2 regions of the Proteus sp. Marseille-Q3619 genome follow, and region 2 is predicted to be linked to the other one. Evidence: predicted binding sites of a transcription regulator. Region 2 holds the regulator's gene; the other holds the start of a gene.

Region 1 (3,433 bases), 1.6 Mb from region 2:
TCTTTTCTGGCATTCGTACAGCATACCCAGATCCGAAAGTGTTGGAAGGTCGTTTAACGGTAATGGTGGCAAACTTAGCACCTCGTAAAATGCGTTTTGGTATTTCAGAAGGCATGGTAATGGCGGCAGGACCTGGCGATAAAGATATCTTCTTACTTAGCCCAGATTCTGGTGCAAAACCGGGTCAGCAAGTGAAATAACAACCAAGATTCATTTGCCAAATCAATAAATGGCGGGGTTCTATAAGAGCCCCGCTCTTTTTTTATTGTGATCCGTAGCACACTTTCAAAATCGGTGTATGATAAATCTGTTAGTTGATTTGGGACACTTACTTATGAAATCTAAACGGGCACGATTGCAGATTACACTTTGGCATTATCTACGATCTTTTTTGGTACTTTATCTTTGTCTCTTTGCGGGTAATCTTATTTCAGCCCTTCTACCCTTCGCGGTTCCAGGCAGCATTGTTGGCTTACTTATTCTCTTCGGTTTACTTGCTTTCCAGCTTATCCCTTTGCGCTGGGTTAAACCGGGTGCCAATATCCTCTTAAAAAATATGACATTACTCTTTATTCCTATCGGAGTGGCAGTAATGAATTATTATGACTTATTAAGTCAGCAACTTTTCCCTATTGTTTTAGCAAGTGTGGTAAGTACCTTTGGTGTTATGGCATTAGTCGCTTATTGCTCACACTATGTTCACCGTGAGCGCATTATCGTGGGTGCAAAACCTGACATAGTTGAGGACGTTGTAGAAAAAACGCAACAGAAAGACGACGATACAGCGTTAAGTGAGAAGAAAAAATGTTAATGTTAATGAATATTTGGTGGTCACTTCCTTTAACCATAATTGTCTTTTATTTATCACGTAAACTTGCTGCTCGTTATAAATTGCCTATATTGAACCCCTTGCTTATAGGTATTGCGGTTATTATTCCTATTTTATTAATCACTCATACACCTTATGAGCATTATTTTGCCGGTAGTCGTATTTTAAATGACTTATTGCAACCGGCTGTGGTTGCCTTAGCCATTCCACTTTATCAGCAATTACACCAAATTCGCGCACAGTGGAAATCGCTGATCAGTATTTGCTTTATCGGTAGTATTGCCGCAATGGTCAGTGGTACTGCGATTGCCTTATGGGCAGGAGCAACACCCGAAATTGCTGCATCAATTTTACCTAAATCAGTGACAACACCTATCGCAATGGCTGTCGCAGATTCCATCGGTGGTATTCCTGCAATCAGTGCTGCATGTGTTATTGCAGTAGGTATTTTAGGTGCCATTTTTGGTCACACACTCTTTAAAATACTGCGTATTCCTACTCACGCATCTCGTGGTTTAGCAATGGGAACCGTTTCTCACGCAGTGGGAACAGCAAGAGCGGCTGAAGTCGATTATATTGAAGGTGCTTATAGCTCACTGGCATTAATGACCTGTGGGATTATTACTTCCCTTACAGCGCCATTTATCTTCCCTATTATTTTGCATCTTTATAGTTGATACCTTTCTTATTCTCCATTCTTAAATCCTCGATTTAATTAAAGTTATTTCGGGGATTTTTACTATAAATTTGAGATACATCTCTCAATTAATGAATTTGTTGCAATTGTTTCATTGAAAATATGATTTTCATCACATATAAGAATGGGTAAAGATGCCTAGAATCTTATAATACAGAAAGATTAATGGGAGACTCATGTATGCATACTCGTTTTCAGGCAATTTGGTCAGATTTATCCCCTCAGTTACAACAAGCACTTGCTCCTTATCTTGAGCAGGATGAATTCCCTGCAATGTTTACGGCAGAACAGGTCAATGCCATAAAAACACAGTTACAATGTAATGATGATGCCTTAGCCCTAGCACTTTTACCAGTTGCCGCAGCTTGTGCTGTCGCGCCAATCTCTAATTTCAAAGTGGGTGCGATTGCTCGTGGCGAAAGTGGTAATATCTATTTCGGTGCCAATATGGAATTTGCTGGCGCACCGCTACAACAAACGGTTCATGCTGAACAAAGCGCCGTGACTCATGCATGGTTACGTGGTGAATCTCGCTTAATCTCAGTCACCGTTAACTATACACCTTGTGGTCATTGTCGCCAGTTTATGAACGAATTGAACAGTGGCACCCATATTCAAATTCAGTTGCCGGGTAGAAAAATGGCAACATTAGGCGATTATTTACCTGATAGCTTTGGCCCGAAAGATCTCAATATCACCTCTTTATTAATGGATAAAGTTAATCACGGTTACAAAATTGATAACCCTAGTGAATTAGCACAACAGGCACTACAAGCTGCCAATCGTAGCCATGCTCCTTATAGTGGATCGCACAGTGGTATTGCTGTTCAAATGAAAAATGGCAAAATTTTCCAAGGTAGCTACGCTGAAAATGCCGCATTTAACCCAAGTTTACCGCCATTACAAGCGGCATTAATTTTATTAAATATGGCAGGTGAGTGTGTGATGGATATTGGATCTGCTGTCTTAATTGAAAAAGCAGAGACAATTTTAACGCAATGGGATGCAACACAAGCAACATTAACTGCTTTAGGTTGCCGCCAAATGCAACGCATCACTTTGTAAAAAGTTTTAACTTATTCCTCTAAAAATCTCTCCTAAAAAAAGCATCAGCATGTAAATTTTGCTGATGCTTACCAGAAAAAGTTGTAACAACCGTATCTATCTCTCATTTCCAAGCATAAAAATCATAAAAAAATAACATAAGCTGTACATATTTTTATTATTTTGTAGGATCTACAATTGTCATGTGACTAACTGCCTTACAAGAGTATTTTTCATGGAACTGGAACACGAAAGTAAACGCCCTCTCTACATCCCGTATGCAGGCCCAATCCTGCTTGAATTTCCCCTGTTAAATAAAGGTAGTGCTTTTAGCGATGAAGAACGCAGTACCTTTAACTTACATGGTTTACTGCCTGAAGCAGTAGAAACCATTGAAGAGCAGGTTGAACGCGCTTATCGCCAATATCTTGATTTCAAAAACGATAACGATAAACATATTTACCTAAGAAATATTCAAGACACTAACGAAACTCTATTTTACCGTTTATTAGAATCTCACCTCACTGAAATGATGCCAATCATTTACACACCAACAGTGGGTGAAGCCTGTGAACATTTCTCCGATATTTATCGTCGCGCTCGCGGTTTATTTATCTCTTACCCTAACCGCGCCAATATCGACGATATGCTACAAAATGCCACTAAACAAAACGTAAAAGTGATTGTTGTGACTGATGGCGAACGTATTCTTGGTTTAGGTGACCAAGGTATCGGTGGTATGGGTATTCCTATCGGTAAACTCTCTTTATATACCGCGTGTGGTGGTATTAGCCCAGCTTACACCCTGCCTGTTGTGCTGGATGTGGGAACGAATAATCCACAACGCTTAAACGATCCACTGT
Region 2 (3,433 bases):
GCATCAACCGGGCAACTTACGATCAAGTAATGTTGCCAATTTATTCACCCGCAGAATTTATTCCTGTCAAAGGGATGGGTAGCCGTGTTTGGGATCAGCAGGGAAAATCGTATATTGATTTTGCTGGTGGTATTGCTGTTTTAGCACTGGGGCATGCTCATCCTGCTCTTAATCAAGCCTTGAAAGAACAAAGCGAACAACTTTGGCATGTTAGTAATATTTTTACTAATGAACCAGCATTGCGTTTAGCACAAAAATTAATAGATAACACATTTGCAGAACGTGTCTTTTTTGCCAATTCAGGCGCAGAAGCGAATGAGGCAGCATTTAAGTTGGCTCGCCATTATGCCATCACTCGCCATAGTCCTTATAAAACTAAAATTATTGCTTTTCACCATGCATTCCACGGCAGAACACTGTTTACAGTATCTGTTGGTGGGCAACCTAAATATGCAGATGGTTTTGGCCCTAAGCCTGCAGATATCGTGCATATTCCTTTCAATGATTTAGAGGCGGTTAAAGCTGTTATTGACGACCATACTTGTGCTGTCGTATTGGAACCTGTGCAAGGTGAAGGTGGTGTCACGGCAGCAACACCTGAGTTTATGAGGGGGCTACGTGAATTGTGCGATAAGCATCAAGCTCTGCTTGTTCTTGATGAAGTACAAACAGGTATGGGACGTACAGGCAAGCTTTTCGCCTATATGAACTATGATGTGACACCAGACATTATTACAACTGCAAAAGCGCTAGGAGGTGGTTTTCCACTCAGTGCGATGTTAACAACACATGAAATAGCTTCTGTAATGGGCGTAGGGACTCATGGTACAACTTATGGTGGCAATCCATTAGCTTGTGCAGTGGGTAATGTCGCATTTGATTTAATTAATACACCTGAGGTACTTGAGGGTGTAGAAAAGCGCTATCAATGGATTGTGAATGAACTGGTGGCAATTAATCAAACGTACGATGTCTTTTCGCAAATCCGTGGACAAGGTTTATTGATCGGTGCGCAATTGGCACCACAATATAAAGGTAAAGCCAAAGAGTTACTCAGTCTTGCTGCCAAACATGGCTTAATGATGTTAAACGCAGGAGCAGATGTAATGCGTTTTACACCATCGTTAATTATTACCCAAGAAGAATTACAAGAAGGAATGGTGGCATTAAAAGCGGCTATTGCGGAATTTGTAAAAGGGTAGTGCGGACTAAAAACCCCATCTATAAGGATGGGGTTTATACAGATTGTATCATCAATAGCCCTTTTATTGGGCTATTGTTTGTTCGGGGTGGGGAAACTTAGCGAGTCCCGTAAACGACGATAGTTTTACCGTGTGCTGAGATCAGGTTTTGATCTTCTAGCATTTTGAGAATACGGCCTACAGTTTCGCGTGAACAACCAACGATTTGACCAATTTCCTGACGTGTAATTTTAATTTGCATGCCATCAGGATGCGTCATGGCATCGGGTTGTTTTGCTAAGTTTAGTAAGGTCTGTGCAATACGGCCTGTAACATCAAGGAAAGCAAGGTTACCTACTTTTTCTGATGTTGTTTGTAATCTGTTCGCCATTTGAGCAGAAAGGCGCATCAGAATATCAGGGTTAACCTGAATTAATTGACGGAATTTTTTATAGGAAATTTCTGCTACTTCACAGGCTGTTTTTGCTCTAACCCATGCACTACGTTCTTGATCTTCTTCAAATAATCCAAGTTCACCGATGAAATCCCCCTGATTTAGGTAGGAGAGGATCATTTCTTTTCCTTCTTCATCTTTAATAAGAACAGCCACGGAACCTTTAACAATATAATAAAGTGTTTCCGCTTTCTCACCTTGGTGGATCAGCGTGCTCTTGGATGGATATTTGTGAATATGGCAGTGTGACAAAAACCATTCAAGAGTCGGGTCTGTTTGCGGCTTGCCGAGAACCATTCGCGTTATCCTCTGTACGTTAAATGCAGCCTTTCAAAACGGATAGGTTCCCTTTTGATACAGCGTGCTTAAAAATCCTATCTTTACCTATTAACTTCCTGAGAACACGGTAAGTTAATATGGAGTAGATTATAATAAATGAGAAAATAATGCATTGATCTTAACCACTATCATCAAGCAGATATTGTTTTTAACACAATTAGTGCATTAAGTCTCGTTTTACGCAGTCAGCATAATAAACCTATTTGCTAATTGCTAGTTGAATTATGAGAATGTACTCTTTTAGTTTCTGTCATCTTTAGGGGAAAATAAATGGAAGCGAGAGTTAAGTGGGTAGAAGATTTATCTTTTGTCGGTGAGTCTTCTTCTGGTCATCAAATCATGATGGATGGAAATTCGGGTGATAAAGCACCAAGCCCAATGGAAATGGTATTAATTGCTGCAGGTGGGTGTAGCGCTATTGATGTTGTGAGCATCTTACGTAAAGGTCGTCACCAAGTGACTGATTGTGAAGTGAAATTAACATCAGAAAGACGCGAAGAAGCCCCTCGTCTATTTACTGATATCAATTTACATTTTATTGTTTCAGGTAAAGAATTAACGGATAAAATCGTAGAACGAGCTGTTCAATTATCCGCAGAAAAATATTGTTCTGTTTCTTTAATGCTAGGAAAAGCAGCCAATATTACGCATTCATTTGAAATAAAAGATGCCGACTAATTTTGATATTTTAAAATAAAGTTTAATTCGAAAAATAATATCCCTTAATTAATGGGATATTATTTTTATAGAGATAAATTTTATTTTGGTTAACTTATCTTTTCGCCATTTAATAATTTTTTGACTAATGGCGCCATAATTAATTCCATCGCTAATCCTAATTTCCCGCCCGGTACAACAATAGTATTTATTGTTGACATAAATGAGCCATGCAACATCGCAAGTAAATAGGGAAAATCAATATCGGTTAAGCCTCGAAAACGAATAACAATAAAGCTTTCATCGAGAGTGGGGATTGCTTTGGCAGAAAAAGGGTTTGAAGTATCAACCGTTGGAACTCGTTGGAAGTTAATGTGAGTGCGTGAGAATTGAGGAATAATATAGCTAATATAATCATCCATTGAGCGTACAACCGAATCTCTTACCGCCTCTTGTGAGTGTCCTCTTTCTGTGGTGTCTCGAATAAGCTTTTGTATCCACTCTAGGTTTACGATAGGGACAACACCCACTAGTAAATCAACATGTTGTGCGACATCGTGCTCATTGGTGACAACGCCCCCGTGTAACCCTTCATAAAAGAGAACATCGGTATTGTTTGGCAAAGGCTCCCAAGGTGTAAATGTACCTGGTAATTGGTTGTAGGGAGTGGCTTCATCATAAGAGTGTAGATACTTGCGAGATTGACCTTGTCCTGTATCACTATACTGACTTAAGGTCTTACTCAGTAAGCTAAAATCATTTGCTTCAGGGCCAAAATAACTGATATGTCTACCTTGTTCTC

The links. The regulator CRP, encoded in region 2, controls carbon source genes, mostly activating them, when cyclic AMP is high. The targets are predictions, from matches to a motif close to ATGTGANNNNNNTCACAT.
Region 1: a site for CRP is predicted at 1,627-1,644, ahead of cdd (cytidine deaminase). Genes of this name have one in related genera too.

The regions. Positions count from the first base shown of each region.
Region 1 covers NZ_CBDIMP010000001.1:3,458,693-3,462,125, reverse strand. The annotation lists gene metG (methionine--tRNA ligase) at 1-200, shown strand, start outside; gene ACWPWK_RS15925 (CidA/LrgA family protein) at 335-811, shown strand; gene ACWPWK_RS15920 (CidB/LrgB family autolysis modulator) at 811-1,506, shown strand; gene cdd (cytidine deaminase) at 1,707-2,591, shown strand; gene ACWPWK_RS15910 (NAD-dependent malic enzyme) at 2,806-3,433, shown strand, end outside.
Region 2 covers NZ_CBDIMP010000001.1:1,900,406-1,903,838, reverse strand. The annotation lists gene argD (bifunctional acetylornithine/succinyldiaminopimelate transaminase) at 1-1,202, shown strand, start outside; gene crp (cAMP-activated global transcriptional regulator CRP) at 1,300-1,932, opposite strand; gene ACWPWK_RS08705 (OsmC family protein) at 2,245-2,652, shown strand; gene ACWPWK_RS08700 (phosphoribulokinase) at 2,742-3,433, opposite strand, start outside.